Regions from separate parts of the Metabacillus sp. Hm71 genome, predicted to be linked through region 3. Evidence: a T-box and tRNA genes for the amino acid it is inferred to sense, from the RefSeq annotation. Region 3 holds a T-box; the other regions hold tRNA genes.
What was found. The T-box of region 3 lies ahead of leuS (leucine--tRNA ligase). A T-box ahead of a tRNA ligase gene usually reads a tRNA of that ligase, here a tRNA-Leu.

Region 1: it has a tRNA-Leu gene. The T-box ahead of leuS (leucine--tRNA ligase) is inferred to sense a tRNA for this amino acid. The anticodon was not compared.
Region 2: it has a tRNA-Leu gene. The T-box ahead of leuS (leucine--tRNA ligase) is inferred to sense a tRNA for this amino acid. The anticodon was not compared.

What each region holds. Positions count from the first base shown of each region.
Region 1 is NZ_CM200278.1:266,304-272,888, forward strand. It holds gene ACSVDH_RS01405 (Tex family protein) at 1-2,096, shown strand, start outside; gene cmpA (cortex morphogenetic protein CmpA) at 2,113-2,226, opposite strand; gene ACSVDH_RS01415 (SprT family protein) at 2,323-2,781, shown strand; tRNA gene ACSVDH_RS01420 (tRNA-Asn) at 2,933-3,007, shown strand; tRNA gene ACSVDH_RS01425 (tRNA-Ser) at 3,011-3,101, shown strand; tRNA gene ACSVDH_RS01430 (tRNA-Glu) at 3,112-3,183, shown strand; tRNA gene ACSVDH_RS01435 (tRNA-Asp) at 3,270-3,346, shown strand; tRNA gene ACSVDH_RS01440 (tRNA-Gln) at 3,459-3,533, shown strand; tRNA gene ACSVDH_RS01445 (tRNA-Lys) at 3,689-3,764, shown strand; tRNA gene ACSVDH_RS01450 (tRNA-Leu) at 3,778-3,863, shown strand; tRNA gene ACSVDH_RS01455 (tRNA-Leu) at 3,876-3,961, shown strand; tRNA gene ACSVDH_RS01460 (tRNA-Arg) at 4,059-4,135, shown strand; tRNA gene ACSVDH_RS01465 (tRNA-Pro) at 4,141-4,217, shown strand; tRNA gene ACSVDH_RS01470 (tRNA-Gly) at 4,231-4,304, shown strand; rRNA gene ACSVDH_RS01475 (16S ribosomal RNA) at 4,409-5,959, shown strand; rRNA gene ACSVDH_RS01480 (23S ribosomal RNA) at 6,194-6,585, shown strand, end outside.
Region 2 is NZ_CM200278.1:400,030-406,614, forward strand. It holds rRNA gene ACSVDH_RS02045 (23S ribosomal RNA) at 1-1,335, shown strand, start outside; rRNA gene rrf (5S ribosomal RNA) at 1,615-1,730, shown strand; tRNA gene ACSVDH_RS02055 (tRNA-Glu) at 1,784-1,858, shown strand; tRNA gene ACSVDH_RS02060 (tRNA-Val) at 1,868-1,943, shown strand; tRNA gene ACSVDH_RS02065 (tRNA-Lys) at 2,154-2,229, shown strand; tRNA gene ACSVDH_RS02070 (tRNA-Leu) at 2,243-2,328, shown strand; tRNA gene ACSVDH_RS02075 (tRNA-Gly) at 2,339-2,410, shown strand; tRNA gene ACSVDH_RS02080 (tRNA-Leu) at 2,421-2,509, shown strand; tRNA gene ACSVDH_RS02085 (tRNA-Arg) at 2,532-2,608, shown strand; tRNA gene ACSVDH_RS02090 (tRNA-Pro) at 2,715-2,791, shown strand; tRNA gene ACSVDH_RS02095 (tRNA-Ala) at 2,809-2,881, shown strand; tRNA gene ACSVDH_RS02100 (tRNA-Met) at 2,898-2,971, shown strand; tRNA gene ACSVDH_RS02105 (tRNA-Ile) at 3,031-3,104, shown strand; tRNA gene ACSVDH_RS02110 (tRNA-Ser) at 3,114-3,206, shown strand; tRNA gene ACSVDH_RS02115 (tRNA-Met) at 3,370-3,446, shown strand; tRNA gene ACSVDH_RS02120 (tRNA-Asp) at 3,451-3,527, shown strand; tRNA gene ACSVDH_RS02125 (tRNA-Phe) at 3,890-3,965, shown strand; tRNA gene ACSVDH_RS02130 (tRNA-Tyr) at 3,997-4,080, shown strand; tRNA gene ACSVDH_RS02135 (tRNA-Trp) at 4,087-4,160, shown strand; tRNA gene ACSVDH_RS02140 (tRNA-His) at 4,172-4,247, shown strand; tRNA gene ACSVDH_RS02145 (tRNA-Gln) at 4,493-4,567, shown strand; tRNA gene ACSVDH_RS02150 (tRNA-Cys) at 4,576-4,649, shown strand; tRNA gene ACSVDH_RS02155 (tRNA-Gly) at 4,664-4,737, shown strand; tRNA gene ACSVDH_RS02160 (tRNA-Ile) at 4,743-4,816, shown strand; tRNA gene ACSVDH_RS02165 (tRNA-Asn) at 4,838-4,912, shown strand; tRNA gene ACSVDH_RS02170 (tRNA-Arg) at 5,080-5,156, shown strand; gene ACSVDH_RS02175 (AI-2E family transporter) at 5,536-6,585, shown strand, end outside.
Region 3 is NZ_CM200278.1:4,351,632-4,358,216, reverse strand. It holds gene ACSVDH_RS21550 (GntP family permease) at 227-1,546, shown strand; gene ACSVDH_RS21545 (3-hydroxybutyrate dehydrogenase) at 1,565-2,341, shown strand; T-box leader at 2,441-2,668, shown strand; gene leuS (leucine--tRNA ligase) at 2,807-5,221, shown strand; gene ACSVDH_RS21535 (rhodanese-like domain-containing protein) at 5,390-5,710, shown strand; gene ACSVDH_RS21530 (sporulation protein Cse60) at 5,906-6,088, shown strand; gene ACSVDH_RS21525 (extracellular solute-binding protein) at 6,460-6,585, shown strand, end outside.

The DNA.
Region 1 (6,585 bases), 2.1 Mb from region 3:
TAGCTAATGTGATAGGACTGCTGGAAGAAGGGAATACCGTACCTTTTATTGCGCGTTACCGTAAGGAACAAACAGGTGCGCTTGATGAGGTGCAAATTCGTGACATCTCCGAAAAGTGGACATACATACAAAACCTTGAAAATCGCAAAGAAGAAGTGCTGCGCCTTATCGACGAACAAGGGAAATTAACGGAACAGCTTGCTGGTGAAATTAAAAAGTCAATGAAGCTGCAGCAGGTTGAAGATTTATATCGACCTTATAAACAAAAACGGAGAACAAAGGCAACGGTAGCGAAGGAGAAAGGACTTGAGCCCCTTGCACAATGGATTCTCGAATTGCCAAGTCAAGGAGATATGGCAAAAAAGGCAAACGAGTTTTTAAGTGAAGAAAAAGGGGTTCACTCGATTGAGGAAGCTATTAGTGGTGCCAAGGATATCATTGCGGAGCAGCTATCTGACGAACCAAAGTACCGTCAATGGATCCGTGATATAACGTTTAGAAAAGGTGCGATTTCTTCCGTTGTAAAAGATGAAGAAAAAGATGAAAAAAATGTGTATGAAATGTACTACGACTACGAAGAACCTATTCAAAAAATTGTTCCTCACCGTGTGCTTGCGATAAATCGCGGTGAAAAGGAAGATATCATTCGTATCGCGATTATTCCGCCATATGAAGAAATTATTAACTATATTCAAAAACAAGAGTTAAAGGGTAAAGCAACGATTGTACAGGAAATTATGGTAGAGACAATCGATGATGCCTATAAAAGATTAATCCAACCATCCATCGAAAGGGAAATTAGAAAAGAATTATCAGAAAAAGCAGAGGATCGAGCCATTCATATTTTCTCAGAAAACCTCCGGAACCTGCTTTTGCAGCCGCCTTTAAAAGGAAGAATGGTATTAGGAGTAGACCCTGCGTATAGAACAGGCTGTAAACTAGCTGTCGTCGATCAAACTGGAAAAATGCTACATATAGGAGTCGTTTATCCCCATCCGCCAGTTAATAAGAAGGAGCAAGCGGTTGCGACTGTAAAAGATGTTTTAAAAACCTACAATATTGAAATCGTAGCGATTGGAAACGGAACGGCATCAAGGGAAACAGAACAATTTATCGCAGATGTTTTAAAAGAAATCGATGATGAAGTGTCTTACTTAATTGTTAATGAAGCTGGTGCTAGTGTGTATTCTGCTTCCGATTTGGCAAGAGAGGAATTCCCTGATTTGCAGGTTGAGGAGAGAAGTGCTGTTTCAATTGCAAGAAGACTGCAAGACCCATTGGCTGAGTTAGTGAAAATTGATCCTAAATCAGTTGGTGTTGGTCAATATCAACATGATGTTTCACAAAAAAAGCTAAATGAGTCGTTAACCTTTGTTGTTGAAACAGTTGTAAACCAGGTAGGAGTCAATGTTAATACCGCTTCATCTTCACTGTTACAATATGTTGCCGGCTTAAGTAAGGCTGTTGCGAACAATATTGTAAAGAAGAGAGAAGAGCTTGGGAGATTTTCAAACCGCAAGCAGTTAAAGGATATTCCTCGCTTGGGAGCGAAAACATTTGAGCAATGTATCGGTTTCTTAAGAATTATAGAAGGTGAGCAGCCTTTAGATCGGACCGGAATTCATCCTGAAAGATATACAGAGGTACAAAAGCTTTTGGATCAATTAAATGCTTCTGTTTCTGATTTAGGAAGTGAAGAGTTAAAAGAAAAGATCATGAATATAAATCTAAAAGAAACAGCAGAGGTCCTTGGAATTGGTGAGTTAACACTTAAAGATATATGTGATGCATTAATTCGTCCGGAAAGAGACCCGCGCGACGAAGTTTCAAAACCATTATTGAAAAAAGATGTATTAAAATTAGAAGACTTACAGCAAGGTATGGAATTGCAAGGGACTGTACGTAATGTCGTCGATTTCGGGGCATTCGTTGATATTGGTGTTAAGCAAGATGGCCTTGTTCATATTTCGAAATTAAGTAAATCCTTTGTGAAGCATCCGCTTGATATTGTATCGGTTGGAGATGTTGTAACGGTTTGGGTGGATGATGTTGATCATAAAAAAGGAAGAGTAGCCCTAACTATGGTGCATAATTAAAAAGAAACACTGCTTTTTATGAGCAGTGTTTTTCTCTATAGAAAAACCAGCACTGATTAAGTAATTTGATTTGGTAGCGATTTTTTTCATAAAAAGCACGTTGCATTTGATTTTGTAACCATGATGGCATTTGCGCATACCTCCTTAACCATTATAATGGAGTATGGGTGTTTATAATGTATGCAGAGTGCTAGTACGATGTACCATTTAATTGGGGGAAATGATCGTGGATGATACACAGCTTCAGAAAATCGTTGAGGATATTTCTTTGACCTATTTTCGAAAAAAATTCAACCACAAGGCAACCTTTAACAAAAGGCTGAGAACGACTGGAGGAAGGTATTTATTAAGAAGCCATAATATCGACGTTAATCCAAAGTATTATCAAGAGTACGGTCTTGATGAGGTAATTGGCATCATTAAACATGAGCTCTGCCACTATCATTTGCATTTAGAAGGAAGAGGCTATAAGCATGGTGATAAAGACTTTAAAGAATTACTAAAAGAAGTAGGTGCGCCGAGGTATTGTACACCTTTAAAACAAGAAAAAAAGGGGAATAGTGTTCTCCTGCAATATATATGCAAGAACTGTCATCAAATCTATAATCGTAAGCGAAGAGTTGATACAACTCGTCTAGTATGTGGGAAATGCGGTGGAAAAATCTCTCTGTATAAAAAGGGTTGACGGAATGAAGGGTACTATGATAAATTATAAAAGCCGTCGCTGATGGCGCAAAAAAATAATCATAAAAGAACTTCATTTAGTTAATATTGAAAAGGAGTATTGACAGGACAATCCTTACTCAATATAATAAAAGAAGTCTGTTGCAAAATATTCCGCAGTAGCTCAGTGGTAGAGCTATCGGCTGTTAACCGATCGGTCGCAGGTTCGAATCCTGCCTGCGGAGCCATATGGGGAAGTACTCAAGAGGCTGAAGAGGCGCCCCTGCTAAGGGTGTAGGTCGCGTAAGCGGCGCGAGGGTTCAAATCCCTCCTTCTCCGCCATATTTTATATGGCCCGTTGGTCAAGCGGTTAAGACACCGCCCTTTCACGGCGGTAACACGGGTTCGAATCCCGTACGGGTCATAGCCATATGTGGAAGAATAGGATGTGGGTCTAATTGCGTTAATTCGCAAAGCTCACCTCCTATTTATTTCCCTGATATAATAATTGGTCCGGTAGTTCAGTTGGTTAGAATGCCTGCCTGTCACGCAGGAGGTCGCGGGTTCGAGTCCCGTCCGGACCGCCATTTGTTAAATGAGTGCATGGTAAAAAATACAACTTGATTTATTCTTGATGAAGTGTTATCATTAAATTCTTGTTGTTATTTTAATAAATTGTTTTAAAAAACATTATTTCATTGGGCTATAGCCAAGCGGTAAGGCAACGGACTTTGACTCCGTCATGCGTTGGTTCGAATCCAGCTAGCCCAGCCATTTTTTAATACTCATTATAAAATGAGCCATTAGCACAGTTGGTAGAGAACGTATGAATAAGCTGCGAAGCATTAACATCAGCGCACAAATTGAGCCGCTTCTTGAATAAGCTTTCTGAAATTTGGGCGTCAATACTAAGAGTGTTTTGAAACTAAGAGCCATTAGCTCAGTTGGTAGAGCATCTGACTTTTAATCAGAGGGTCGAAGGTTCGAGTCCTTCATGGCTCACCATTTAACACACCATGCGGGTGTGGCGGAATTGGCAGACGCGCTAGACTTAGGATCTAGTGTCCTTGTGACGTGGGGGTTCAAGTCCCTTCACCCGCACCATTGTATTCATTCGCGGTCGTGGCGGAATGGCAGACGCGCTAGGTTGAGGGCCTAGTGGGGGCGACCCCGTGGAGGTTCAAGTCCTCTCGGCCGCACCAATTAATACTAAGTAAACTTTTTGAAAAAGTTATTGACTTAAATATTGATATTTGATATAATGTTTAAGTCGCTTCTGAAAGATTCTTGAACAAATATGCGCCCGTAGCTCAATTGGATAGAGCGTTTGACTACGGATCAAAAGGTTAGGGGTTCGACTCCTCTCGGGCGCGCCATATTACGGGAAGTAGCTCAGCTTGGTAGAGCACTTGGTTTGGGACCAAGGGGTCGCAGGTTCGAATCCTGTCTTCCCGACCAGTGGAGTCACTTTGCGGGTGTAGTTTAGTGGTAAAACCTCAGCCTTCCAAGCTGATGATGAGGGTTCGATTCCCTTCACCCGCTCCAAAAATGATCTTTGAAAACTAAACAAAACCAAGCGTGCCAACGTTAATTTCGATTAACAAACAACGTACTAAAATAGTACATTTTTTATGAGCTATATCAACTCTTTATTGGAGAGTTTGATCCTGGCTCAGGACGAACGCTGGCGGCGTGCCTAATACATGCAAGTCGAGCGAATCTGAGGGAGCTTGCTCCCGATGATTAGCGGCGGACGGGTGAGTAACACGTGGGTAACCTGCCTGTAAGATTGGGATAACTCCGGGAAACCGGAGCTAATACCGGATAACATTTCGAACCGCATGGTTCGAAGTTGAAAGGTGGCTTTTGCTACCACTTACAGATGGACCCGCGGCGCATTAGCTAGTTGGTGAGGTAACGGCTCACCAAGGCAACGATGCGTAGCCGACCTGAGAGGGTGATCGGCCACACTGGGACTGAGACACGGCCCAGACTCCTACGGGAGGCAGCAGTAGGGAATCTTCCGCAATGGACGAAAGTCTGACGGAGCAACGCCGCGTGAGCGAAGAAGGCCTTCGGGTCGTAAAGCTCTGTTGTTAGGGAAGAACAAGTACCGTTCAAATAGGGCGGTACCTTGACGGTACCTAACCAGAAAGCCACGGCTAACTACGTGCCAGCAGCCGCGGTAATACGTAGGTGGCAAGCGTTGTCCGGAATTATTGGGCGTAAAGCGCGCGCAGGCGGTTTCTTAAGTCTGATGTGAAAGCCCACGGCTCAACCGTGGAGGGTCATTGGAAACTGGGGAACTTGAGTGCAGAAGAGGAGAGTGGAATTCCACGTGTAGCGGTGAAATGCGTAGAGATGTGGAGGAACACCAGTGGCGAAGGCGACTCTCTGGTCTGTAACTGACGCTGAGGCGCGAAAGCGTGGGGAGCGAACAGGATTAGATACCCTGGTAGTCCACGCCGTAAACGATGAGTGCTAAGTGTTAGAGGGTTTCCGCCCTTTAGTGCTGCAGCAAACGCATTAAGCACTCCGCCTGGGGAGTACGGTCGCAAGACTGAAACTCAAAGGAATTGACGGGGGCCCGCACAAGCGGTGGAGCATGTGGTTTAATTCGAAGCAACGCGAAGAACCTTACCAGGTCTTGACATCCTTCGCTACTTCTAGAGATAGAAGGTTCCCCTTCGGGGGACGAAGTGACAGGTGGTGCATGGTTGTCGTCAGCTCGTGTCGTGAGATGTTGGGTTAAGTCCCGCAACGAGCGCAACCCTTGATCTTAGTTGCCAGCATTCAGTTGGGCACTCTAAGGTGACTGCCGGTGACAAACCGGAGGAAGGTGGGGATGACGTCAAATCATCATGCCCCTTATGACCTGGGCTACACACGTGCTACAATGGATGGTACAAAGGGCTGCAAGACCGCGAGGTCAAGCCAATCCCATAAAACCATTCTCAGTTCGGATTGCAGGCTGCAACTCGCCTGCATGAAGCCGGAATCGCTAGTAATCGCGGATCAGCATGCCGCGGTGAATACGTTCCCGGGCCTTGTACACACCGCCCGTCACACCACGAGAGTTTGTAACACCCGAAGTCGGTGGGGTAACCGCAAGGAGCCAGCCGCCTAAGGTGGGACAGATGATTGGGGTGAAGTCGTAACAAGGTAGCCGTATCGGAAGGTGCGGCTGGATCACCTCCTTTCTAAGGAAAATGAGGCTCGCTTGGTTTTTGTTTAGTTTTGAGAGATCATTTACGATCTTTCATTATATGTAAGAAAAAGACATAGGAGTTTAAATGCTTATAGCATTTGTGCATCCTGTGCTTTATGTTCCTTGAAAACTAGATAACGATAACAATTCAAGTAATTCACTGAGTTTAAACGCTTATTTTTAGTGATTCTCTTAATAATTAGTAAATGACATCTTCGATGTCAAAGGTTAAGTTGTTAAGGGCGCACGGTGGATGCCTTGGCACTAGGAGCCGATGAAGGACGGTACTAACACCGATATGCTTCGGGGAGCTGTAAGTAAGCTTTGATCCGGAGATTTCCGAATGGGGAAACCCGCTGTTCGTAATGGAACAGTATCTTTACCTGAATCCATAGGGTAATGAAGGCAGACCCGGGGAACTGAAACATCTAAGTACCCGGAGGAAGAGAAAGCAAACGCGATTTCCTGAGTAGCGGCGAGCGAAACGGAAGAAGCCCAAACCAAGAGGCTTGCCTCTTGGGGTTGTAGGACACTCTATTAGGAGTTACAAAGGAACGGGGTAAATGAAGCGGTCTGGAAAGGCCCGTCATAGAAGGTAACAACCCTGTAGTTGAAACT
Region 2 (6,585 bases), 2.2 Mb from region 3:
TTCCTGATTCCACACTGCCAAGAAAAGCCTCTAGCGAGGTGTGAGGTGCCCGTACCGCAAACCGACACAGGTAGGCGAGGAGAGAATCCTAAGGTGAGCGAGAGAACTCTCGTTAAGGAACTCGGCAAAATGACCCCGTAACTTCGGGAGAAGGGGTGCTTTTTAGGGTGAATAGCCCGGAAAAGCCGCAGTGAATAGGCCCAGGCGACTGTTTAGCAAAAACACAGGTCTCTGCGAAGCCGCAAGGCGAAGTATAGGGGCTGACGCCTGCCCGGTGCTGGAAGGTTAAGGGGAGAGGTTAGCGCAAGCGAAGCTTTGAACTGAAGCCCCAGTAAACGGCGGCCGTAACTATAACGGTCCTAAGGTAGCGAAATTCCTTGTCGGGTAAGTTCCGACCCGCACGAAAGGCGTAACGATCTGGGCACTGTCTCAACGAGAGACTCGGTGAAATTATAGTACCTGTGAAGATGCAGGTTACCCGCGACAGGACGGAAAGACCCCGTGGAGCTTTACTGTAGCCTGATATTGAATTTTGGTACAGCTTGTACAGGATAGGTAGGAGCCTGAGAAGCCGGAGCGCCAGCTTCGGTGGAGGCGTCGGTGGGATACTACCCTGGCTGTATTGAAATTCTAACCCGCGGCCCTTATCGGGCCGGGAGACAGTGTCAGGTGGGCAGTTTGACTGGGGCGGTCGCCTCCTAAAATGTAACGGAGGCGCCCAAAGGTTCCCTCAGAATGGTTGGAAATCATTCGCAGAGTGTAAAGGCACAAGGGAGCTTGACTGCGAGACCTACAAGTCGAGCAGGGACGAAAGTCGGGCTTAGTGATCCGGTGGTTCCGCATGGAAGGGCCATCGCTCAACGGATAAAAGCTACCCCGGGGATAACAGGCTTATCTCCCCCAAGAGTCCACATCGACGGGGAGGTTTGGCACCTCGATGTCGGCTCATCGCATCCTGGGGCTGTAGTCGGTCCCAAGGGTTGGGCTGTTCGCCCATTAAAGCGGTACGCGAGCTGGGTTCAGAACGTCGTGAGACAGTTCGGTCCCTATCCGTCGTGGGCGCAGGAAATTTGAGAGGAGCTGTCCTTAGTACGAGAGGACCGGGATGGACGCACCGCTGGTGTACCAGTTGTCTTGCCAAAGGCATAGCTGGGTAGCTATGTGCGGAAGGGATAAGTGCTGAAAGCATCTAAGCATGAAGCCCCCCTCAAGATGAGATTTCCCTGTTACTTTGTAACGTAAGATCCCTGAAAGATGATCAGGTTGATAGGTCAGAGGTGGAAGCGCGGTGACGTGTGGAGCTGACTGATACTAATCGATCGAGGACTTAACCTATTTAATGCGTTAAACAAAGTGAATTGAATTATACATCGTTATCTAGTTTTGAAGGAATATAGTATTCCTAATAACTTTATACAAAGTTAGAGGGTTTCGAGGAACGAACAGTTCAAGGAATCAATTGAGGAGACACCGGACTTTCACAGGAAGTGATGACTTAGGCGTTTCGCACAGGACGTGCGAGTATTTAGCCTAAGAACCTTAATGTAGAGTGAGGATGTTGACAATTGAGATGACGCAGAAATGTGAAGTTCATCGGAAGCCGTAAACCATTTATCTGGTAATGATGGCGAAGAGGTCACACCCGTTCCCATGCCGAACACGGAAGTTAAGCTCTTCAGCGCCGATGGTAGTTGGGGGTTTCCCCCTGTGAGAGTAGGACGTTGCCAGGTAAAGGCCCCTTATTTGGGGCTATTATTTTGCTTTATTTGAATTGGTGAAAATTGGCCCGTTGGTCAAGCGGTTAAGACACCGCCCTTTCACGGCGGTAACACGGGTTCGAATCCCGTACGGGTCACCATATTAAATCGGAGGATTAGCTCAGCTGGGAGAGCACCTGCCTTACAAGCAGGGGGTCGGCGGTTCGATCCCGTCATCCTCCACCATTTTTTAGAACACAAGTTAGACTCTCATAAGTTAGCATACCGAATATTGGGCGTCAAACCAGTCGTGTTTCAAACTACGAGCCATTAGCTCAGTTGGTAGAGCACGAACGAGTATACTGCGAAGCGAAACATCAGCGCACAAATTGAACCGCTTCTTGACTAAGCTTTCTGAAATTTGGGCGTCGAAAACTAAGAGTGTTTTGAAACTACGAGCCATTAGCTCAGTCGGTAGAGCATCTGACTTTTAATCAGAGGGTCGAAGGTTCGAGTCCTTCATGGCTCACCATATTACACACCGTGCGGGTGTGGCGGAATTGGCAGACGCGCTAGACTTAGGATCTAGTGTCCTTGTGACGTGGGGGTTCAAGTCCCTTCACCCGCACCAGTTAAATAATGCGGAAGTAGTTCAGTGGTAGAACACCACCTTGCCAAGGTGGGGGTCGCGGGTTCGAATCCCGTCTTCCGCTCTTTAGAAATGCCGGGGTGGCGGAACTGGCAGACGCACAGGACTTAAAATCCTGCGGTAGGTGACTACCGTACCGGTTCGATTCCGGTCCTCGGCACCAATTATACTATAAAGATTAAAATGCGCCCGTAGCTCAATTGGATAGAGCGTTTGACTACGGATCAAAAGGTTAGGGGTTCGACTCCTCTCGGGCGCGCCATTTCTAGAAGTAAGAAATCGAAAGTCAGAAGTTAGATTAAAGGCTTTGATTCGAAGCAGTACTTAAAAATTTTTGACCTCTCACATCTTACCTCTGGTATCTAGAACGGGAAGTAGCTCAGCTTGGTAGAGCACTTGGTTTGGGACCAAGGGGTCGCAGGTTCGAATCCTGTCTTCCCGACCATTTTCTTAAATGTTTTTGGGGCCTTAGCTCAGCTGGGAGAGCGCCTGCTTTGCACGCAGGAGGTCAGCGGTTCGATCCCGCTAGGCTCCACTTAGTTTTACTTTTTGGCGGTGTAGCTCAGCTGGCTAGAGCGTACGGTTCATACCCGTGAGGTCGTGGGTTCGATTCCCTCCGCCGCTATAGAAATATAATAAGGCTATCAATTTGTACTTGAAATTGACAGTTTTAATTTGTTGATTGGACCCTTAGCTCAGTTGGTTAGAGCAGACGGCTCATAACCGTCCGGTCGTAGGTTCGAGTCCTACAGGGTCCATTGTAATAAGGAGGAATACCCAAGTCCGGCTGAAGGGATCGGTCTTGAAAACCGACAGGGGTGTCAAAGCCCGCGGGGGTTCGAATCCCCCTTCCTCCTCCATATTTAATATTATCGTCGCAGGGTGGAGCACGAACGAATATGCTTCACTGAATAATCATCAGCGTACCGATTGAGCTGCTTCTTGAATCAGCATCCTGAAATCGGGACGGTCTCTATTAGGCAATATCTAAGAGCATAGATAAACTTTAATTTATATTATCGTCGCGGGGTGGAGCAGTCTGGTAGCTCGTCGGGCTCATAACCCGAAGGTCGCAGGTTCAAATCCTGCCTCCGCAACCAAAATGGTCCGGTAGTTCAGTTGGTTAGAATGCCTGCCTGTCACGCAGGAGGTCGCGGGTTCGAGTCCCGTCCGGACCGCCATTTTAAAATTCCTAATCTAGAGTAAAAGGGTTTCAATAAGCGAGAAGGTCGAGGAAGCGATTGAATGAACACCGGAGCGTATGACAATACGTGAGGATGTGAATGAATGAGCTGACGAAGAGATTTGAAGATTAGCGGAAGCCGAAAACTATTTGGCTCGGTAGCTCAGTCGGTAGAGCACGACTGAATAAGCTTCCTTGAAATAGCATCAGCGTACTCATCGAGCTGCTCCTTGAAATAGCTTCCTGAGATGAGGACGATTAACAAATTATAAAAGAGAAAATGCTTTAAATGAAAAGGATTAAACTTTGGTTCGTTAAACTAAAAACTTATTTTTAACTAAAAATACTACACAATATTAAGGCTCGGTAGCTCAGTTGGTAGAGCAATGGACTGAAAATCCATGTGTCGGCGGTTCGATTCCGTCCCGAGCCACCACCATTAAACTTCATAACTTCTAAAGCATTACGGAGGGGTAGCGAAGTGGCTAAACGCGGCGGACTGTAAATCCGCTCCTTAGGGTTCGGCAGTTCGAATCTGCCCCCCTCCACCATTTAATAGGGGTATAGTTTAATGGTAAAACGAAGGTCTCCAAAACCTTTGATGTGGGTTCGATTCCTACTACCCCTGCCAATTTCATAATGGCGGTTGTGGCGAAGTGGTTAACGCATCGGATTGTGGTTCCGACATTCGTGGGTTCGATTCCCATCAGCCGCCCCATTTTCGTTTTGAATTATGAGTATTACTTTTTATAAGACATATAATTTTATTCTTGCTGAATAGTGTATAAACATAGAGTTTAGTAAACTCCGTTATATATAGACACAAGCCCGTTACACAGTTTTAAGGTGTACTTAGTCGTCGACGGTATTTCGTGATATTTCCTGTCAGAAATATCCCAAAATATCCTCTTGCGGTGATTAATCATGTAGCATATTCATGGAAGTATTTCATGAGCTTCTCAATGGGCTATAGCCAAGCGGTAAGGCAACGGACTTTGACTCCGTGATGCGCTGGTTCGAATCCAGCTAGCCCAGCCATTCTTTAAGGCATCATAGCCAAGTGGTAAGGCAGAGGTCTGCAAAACCTTTATCCCCGGTTCAAATCCGGGTGGTGCCTCCAATAATTTATAATAAGCGGGTGTAGTTTAGTGGTAAAACCTCAGCCTTCCAAGCTGATGATGAGGGTTCGATTCCCTTCACCCGCTCCAAATACGGGCCTATAGCTCAGCTGGTTAGAGCGCACGCCTGATAAGCGTGAGGTCGATGGTTCAAGTCCATTTAGGCCCATCCTATACCTGTACTTCTTATTCCGCAGTAGCTCAGTGGTAGAGCTATCGGCTGTTAACCGATCGGTCGTAGGTTCGAATCCTACCTGCGGAGCCAATTAGCTTCAAAATTATGTCCCAGTAGCTCAGCTGGATAGAGCACGAACGAATTCGCTTCCATGAAATGACATCAGCGTACCGATTGAGCTGCATCTTGAATCATCTTTCTGAAATCGGGACGATAACAAATTTAGTATTTAAAACTTTATATGTTCTTTAAATTAAGTCCCAGTAGCTCAGCTGGATAGAGCAACGGCCTTCTAAGCCGTCGGTCGGGAGTTCGAATCTCTCCTGGGACGCCATTATATCATACATAGTCACCTTTCATTTTGAATGAAAGGTTTTCTTTTTAATCAGTTACCTAATAAATACATGTTGGCATGCTTGTTGAACATATAGAAAGGGCTGTTCATAGGTCATAATGACTTATTGATCAGCCCTTTTTCTATTACAGAACCGATCCTTTATGTCATATAATACGAATTTCACATAAAAACAATGTGGTTGGTCTTCAACAATATGCGCTTAGGTCGTTAGAAAAGAAATTTTTTGAACAAGATGTTAAAGTGATTTAAATTTTTAGGAAATAAAGGTACTATTAAGATAGATAAGCTATATGTAATCAAGCCTTTAACCATATAGTGCTCTTTTTGCTTTGAAGTATTTGAGAGGGGAAAATTGATGGAAAAATCAAGTCAATCAAAGAGTGGAACATTTAAAAAGCTTATTTTAAATAATCGATTTGTATTGTTCTTAATGATACTATTATTAATTGGGATAAATATATTAATTTTTCGAGAGGTTTCATTTATCTTTACACCATTAGAGGTATTGTTCAAAACGGTGTTATTACCCATCATGATGGCAACAGTGCTTTACTATTTGTTAAATCCAGTGGTGAACTATCTTGAAAAATTAAAAGTAAAAAGGGTATTTTCCATTCTCTTGCTATATTTGCTTATTATTGGGTTGATCAGCATCCTGATCGTCTCTGTTATACCTTTTTTAAGAGAGCAAATTATGAGTTTGGTCCAAAGCTTTCCGGAATATACAAGAGACGTAGAGGAGTTAATTAAAACGGTAGTTGGAAGCCAGTTTGTGAATGAGGCTCAAAAAACGCTGAATATAAATGTACCAGACTTTGCTAACAATATTTCAAATCAGGTATCAAAATTACTCAATAATACATGGAGTGGAATTGGGGTTTTTGTAGGAGCCGTAAAGGATTTTTTATTGGCATTAATTATTATGCCTTTTATCCTATTTTATTTATTAAAGGATGGAAAGAGACTGCCTTCTTACATTTTAAGTTTGCTTCCAGTGCCATTACGAAGTCAGACTTTTGATGTAATGAAGGAAATTAATACAAGTATTAGTCTTTACATTAGAGGTCAGATTATTGTTAGTTTTTGTATCGGGCTTCTATTATTTGTAGGATTTTTAATCATAGGGCTTGATTATGCGTCATTATTGGCTTTAATTGCTGCCTTTACAAGCATTGTTCCTTATTTGGGACCGGCTATTGCGATTACACCAGCATTAATCATCGCGATTGTGACCTCGCCAATCATGCTGCTTAAACTAATTATTGTTTGGACAATTGTTCAGCTTGTTGAGGGAAAGTTTATTTCACCGCAAATAATGGGAAGAAATCTTCATATTCATCCTATTACAATCATCTTTGTTATTTTAACGGCAGGTAATTTATTTGGTATTCTCGGGATTATTTTA
Region 3 (6,585 bases):
ATATAACAGTGAAAAAGAGAGGGGGAATTCGATTATAAATTTCAACAATATCTTAAACGTATTTTTTTGAAAGCGATTACTTATAAACGAATTTACTGTAGCACCCTGCTGTATTGACCTAACAAAAAAAGTGAGTCTTACAATCTGCAAAAAGCCAGCTTAATGGTTTTAAAGAATGTGAAACTTCTACCTGTACCATAAAGTTGGAACAAAGGGGGAAAAACATATGTTAAGTATGATCGGGTTAATTGGAGGTTTAGCACTTTTAATCTATTTAACGATGAAAGGCATGAATTTATTAGTAGCTGGCCCGCTATGTGCTCTATTTGTTGCTGTGTTCAGCGGTTTGCCGCTTTTCCCGCAGTTGGTTGGTGAAGGGGAAGCGAATTTAGTCGGTAATTATATGACTGGCTTTTCCGGTTTTATTGCATCATGGTACTTAATGTTTTTACTCGGCGCGATTTTTGGGAAGGTGATGGAGGATAGCGGTTCAGCAGATAGTGTTTCAAAATGGATTGTTGAAAAAATCGGGATGAAACGGGCTGTGTTGGCGATTGTCATTGCATGTGCGGTACTAACATACGGTGGAGTTAGCTTGTTTGTTGTCGCTTTCTCAGTTTATCCTATGGCGGTTAGCTTATTTAGACAGGCCGATTTGCCGCGGCGTTTTATTCCTGCAGCCCTAGCATTTGGATCTGTTACTTTTACAATGACATCTGCCGGCTCTCCGGAAATTCAAAACTGGATTCCGATTGAATATTTAGAAACATCTCCTTATGCAGGCTGGGAAGTTAGTTTAATTGTTGCGGTATTTATGATGATTTTCGGCTATTGGTGGCTTAGAAGAATGATTAGGAAGGCCGTAGCAAATGGAGAAAAATTTATTGCTCGTGCCAATGATCCTGTTAATGAAGATAAGGCACTTCCTCATCCAGTAACAGGGATGATTCCGCTTCTTGTTGTTCTAATTATTTCCTTTGTCTTCCACGATTCTTTACAGCAATCTGCCTTAATTATTGCCTTATTAGGTGGAGTTATTGCGGCGTATTTATTAAATCGAAAATATTTCACATCATTTTGGAATGCTGTTTCAGAAGGAACACTTGGTGCATTGATTGCACTTGGAAATACTGCGGCAGTAGTTGGATTTGGCGGAGTGGCTAAAGCTGTACCGGCATTCGAAGTTGCCGTTAATGCGATGACAAGTATTCCAGGCAGCCCACTTATTGGTGGAGCAATTGCAGTTAGTGTTATTGCAGGTATGACAGGTTCGGCGTCAGGAGGCCAGGCGATTGCACTGCCGCTGCTTGCTCCGCATTATATGGATATGGGAGTAAATCCTGAGGCCTTGCATCGCGTTGTCGCCATTTCTTCAGGTGCGCTGGATTCATTGCCACATAATGGGTATGTTGTGACAACCATTCGCGGTATTTGTGGAGAATCTCATCAGGATGCCTATTATCCAGTTGGGGCATTAACAGTCATTGTTCCAGCCTTAGGAGTGGTATTGGCAATTATTCTTTTCTCATTCGGACTAGGGATTTAAGAACGGAGGTTGATCGTTGTGGTTCAAGGACAGGTTGTACTACTAACTGGTGCTGCTCAAGGAATTGGCTTTGAGCTTGCGAAGGCTTTTGCCGTGGAAGGGGCAAAGGTAGTGTTAACAGACTTACATGAAAATCAAGTAGCTGAAAGTGCTCAAATCCTGAAAGAGTTGGGGATGGAAGCAATCGGATTGAAATGTGATGTTACGAAAGAACAAGAGATCATTGAGGTTGTGAAACAAACTGAGGCGGCTTTTGGACGAATCGATACATTAGTTAATAATGCAGGGCTGCAGCATGTTGCACATATAGAAGAGTTTCCAACTGAAAAGTTTGAATTGCTTATAAAAGTCATGCTCATTGCCCCATTTATCGCAACAAAGCATGTCTTTCCCATTATGAAAAAGCAGCAATTTGGAAGGATCCTTAATATCGCTTCCATCAATGGATTAATTGGCTTTGCCGGAAAAGCCGCTTACAATAGTGCAAAGCATGGGGTGATTGGCTTAACAAAGGTTGCGGCATTAGAAGGAGCAAAACACGGTATCACAGTAAATGCTTTATGTCCCGGTTATGTTGACACACCTCTTGTTCGAAACCAACTAGAGGACTTAGCAAAAACAAGGAAGGTGCCGCTCGAACATGTATTAGAAGAAGTTCTCTATCCCCTCATTCCGCAAAAACGCTTATTAACTGTAAAAGAAATCGCAGACTATGCCATCTTTCTGGCAAGTGAAAATGCCAAAGGCGTAACAGGCCAGGCAGTTGTCATTGATGGAGGATATACCGTTCAATAGGGAGTAAGGAAAGGTATCGGGCCAGTCCCAAAATTAAAATAAAGTGTTTGCTTGCATCTCGAGTCAAATTTATATAAAATAATCTTAAATCTATATACAACATGAACGGAGATAAGGAGTAGTAGTCTGCATGAATGAGTCCAGAGAGTTGACGGCTGGTGTGAGTCAATCGATTTTTGCTGATGAACTCGCCTTTGAGTACAAATGTGAACGCCTCGTTTGGTAAAGTAATGTTTGTCGTTTATCCACGTTACGGATGTCAAAGTGGGCATGTCGCTATGCCAAAGTTGGGTGGTACCGCGGGAATTAAAACCTCTCGTCCCTGTTTGGGATGGGGGGTTTTTTCGTTATTTTATTTTTTATATCCCCATTTTCAAATGGCATACATGCAAAGTGAACTTACTTTGATCCGTTCAAGCGGTTAACAATATATATCTTAGATCTAGCTTTTAAGGAGGAAAACAAATGAGCTTCAATCATCAAGAGATTGAAAAGAAATGGCAAGACTACTGGTTACAAAATAAAACATTCAAAACGACAGAGGATGCAGAGAAACCTAAGTTCTATGCGCTTGACATGTTCCCATATCCATCAGGAGCCGGTCTCCATGTAGGGCATCCAGAAGGATATACAGCAACAGATATTCTATCCCGAATGAAACGCATGCAGGGCTATAATGTACTGCACCCGATGGGATGGGATGCATTTGGGCTGCCAGCTGAACAATATGCACTTGATACCGGAAATGATCCTGCGGAATTTACTAAGCAAAACATTGATAACTTCCGAAGACAAATCCAAGCATTAGGCTTCTCCTATGATTGGGATCGCGAAGTAAACACAACTGATCCAGAGTACTACAAATGGACTCAATGGATCTTTTTACAGCTTTATAAAAAAGGTTTAGCTTATGTAGATGAAGTACCAGTTAACTGGTGTCCTGCATTAGGAACGGTTTTAGCAAATGAAGAGGTTATTGATGGAAAAAGTGAGCGTGGCGGACATCCTGTAGAACGCCGTCCAATGAAACAATGGATGTTAAAAATTACAGCATATGCTGATCGCTTGCTTGAAGACCTTGAAGAAGTGGATTGGCCGGAAAGCATTAAAGACATGCAGCGTAACTGGATCGGACGCTCTGAAGGTGCACATGTTATCTTTACTATCGATGGTTTTGATGAAACCTTCACAGTATTTACAACACGCCCTGATACATTATTTGGTGCAACCTATGCCGTTTTAGCACCAGAGCATTCATTAGTAGAAAAAATCACCACTGTTGAGCAAAAGGCTGAGGTTGAAGCTTATATTAATGAAATAAAACATAAAAGTGATTTAGAACGAACAGAACTTTCAAAAGAAAAAACAGGTGTATTTACAGGGGCATTTGCTATTAACCCGGTAAATGGCGAAAAAATGCCAATATGGATAGCAGACTATGTGCTTGCAACATATGGAACTGGTGCAATCATGGCTGTTCCTGCTCATGATGAGCGTGACTATGAATTTGCTCAAAAGTTCGACTTGCCCATAAAAGAAGTTGTTAGTGGCGGAGATATAACAAAAGAAGCGTATACCGGCGACGGTGAGCATGTTAACTCAGATTTCTTAAATGGTCTTGGTAAGCAAGAAGCAATTGAAAATATGATTGCTTGGCTTGAAACGAATAAAAAAGGAGAAAAGAAGGTTACTTATCGTCTGCGTGACTGGTTATTCAGCCGGCAACGCTACTGGGGTGAGCCGATTCCGATCATCCATTGGGAAGATGGAACAATGTCTGCAGTTCCTGAAGAAGAGCTTCCGCTTGTACTGCCAAAAACGACTGAAATTAAGCCATCTGGTACAGGAGAATCACCGCTCGCTAACATTGAAGATTTCGTCAATGTTGTCGATCCAGAAACAGGTAAGAGAGGCCGTCGTGAAACAAACACTATGCCGCAATGGGCGGGAAGCTGCTGGTATTATCTGCGCTATATCGATCCAAACAACAGTGAAGCACTTGCAGCTGATGAAAAATTAAAGCAATGGCTTCCAGTTGACATCTATATTGGCGGAGCAGAGCACGCAGTTCTTCACTTGCTTTATGCTCGTTTCTGGCATAAGTTTTTATATGATATCGGGGTTGTTCCAACAAAGGAGCCATTCCAAAAGCTATTTAACCAAGGGATGATTCTTGGGGAAAATAACGAAAAAATGAGTAAATCGAAAGGAAATGTTGTAAACCCTGATGAAATTGTGGAAACACATGGTGCTGATACACTTCGTTTATATGAAATGTTCATGGGACCTTTAGAAGCATCTATTGCATGGTCTACAACCGGTCTTGATGGAGCAAGACGTTTCCTGGATCGAATCTGGCGTTTATTTATAGAAGACAACGGTGAATTAAGTCCAAAGGTTGTGGATGAATCAAGTGAATCACTTGAGCGTATATACCATCAAACAGTGAAAAAGGTAACGGAAGACTTTGAAGGATTACGCTTTAACACAGCAATTTCCCAATTAATGGTTTTCATTAATGAAGCATATAAAGCAACCGTCCTCCCAAAAGAGTATGTAGAGGGCTTTGTAAAATTACTTTCTCCAATCGCACCTCATTTAGCTGAAGAGCTTTGGAACAAGCTTGGGCATGATACAACTATTTCGTATGAAGCATGGCCTGTCTTCGATGAAGCAAAGCTTGTTGAAAATGAAATTGAAATTGTCGTTCAAGTGAATGGAAAGGTTCGTGCTAAGCTGCTTGTTGCAAAAGATGTAACAAAGGATCAACTTGAGCAAATTGCCCTTGCCGATGATCGTGTGAATGAGCAAGTGAATGGAAAAACAATTCGCAAGGTAATTGCTGTTCCAGGTAAACTGGTTAATATTGTTGCCAATTAATTTTTAGACCGACTTAGCAAGTATCTTTTTACTTGCGGGTCGGTTTTTTTGGGGATATCTTGGAGGTGCCACCCAAGAACTATACTCAGACACGATATGCTCCCGAAACTGGAACCTGATATCTATAATTGATATAATGCAGGTATTAAAACTGAAAGGATGTTCGACATGTACGAAATTAAGGAAATTTCTCCTGAAGAAATACAGCATAAACTTGAAAAAGGTGAAAAACTTGAATTGATTGATGTGCGTGAGGATGAAGAGGTTGAACAAGGAATGATCCCTCAAGCACGTCACATTCGCATGAATGATATCCCAGAGCAACTTGATGCCATTGATAAAGAAAAGGAAACAATCTTTATTTGCCGCTCTGGTGCGCGCAGCGGAAATGTTTGTGCCTATTTACAAGAGAAGGGCTATAATGTAGTAAATATGGCTGGCGGCATGCTTGATTATAAAGGAGAAACAAAGCCGAAAAGCTCGCTCTAATCTTATCTATCATACATATAAGGGTCGGATTCACCCGAGGAACTCAATATATAGAACTTCTATGTATTGTGTAAGAGCGGGCTAACCCTTCTTTAATTTTATAACTTCATCCTTTTATTTTCTTCCCTCTTTTTTATAGCTTGTCATAATCCACTTCATCACTAAATAAAGTGAAAGTAAAAAGGATGTGTGAGAATGCTAAAGGTTGCAGTATTTGATGAAGAGCATGAAAAAGATTTAGAGGAAGAAATCAATCATTTTTTAGCAGAGCTGGATGATAATCAGGTAAAGGATATTAAATATAGTGTTACGTTAACGATTGATGATGACGGAGAACAGCTTTATTGTTATTCAGCATTAATTTTATATCGTATTTAGGTAATAAAAGATAAAATGCATCTTAAATAATGAATCGAAGGAAGGGGGACGATTGCTCCCTTCTTTTTGTGCTTCTAAAAGATTTTCAAAGAAAAATAGTGAGAATGATCGAACGTTTCCTATCTGAAAATTCTTTCTCATTACTACTTCTCTTTTTCATAAAATCCAAAAAAAAGACAGGAAATCTATAGAATTGTGAATTCTCATCATTAACAAATATATTCATAATATAGATAGATGTTAACCTGTTAGATATTCTTAAAAGTCTAGAACATCCTAAATTAATAGAAATAGTTTTTTATGCTACTTCATAATGTAAGGGTTTGCATGAAGGCTGTTTCCATATAAAAACAAACAAAGGGGAAGGTAGCATGAGGAAGGTTTCAACAATACTAATAGTGCTTTGCTTAAGTGTATCGGCTGTTTTAGTAGGGTGCAGCAACAAGGAAACCGTTCAAAAGACAGAAGACGGTAAAGTTGTCTTAACGGCGCTTATT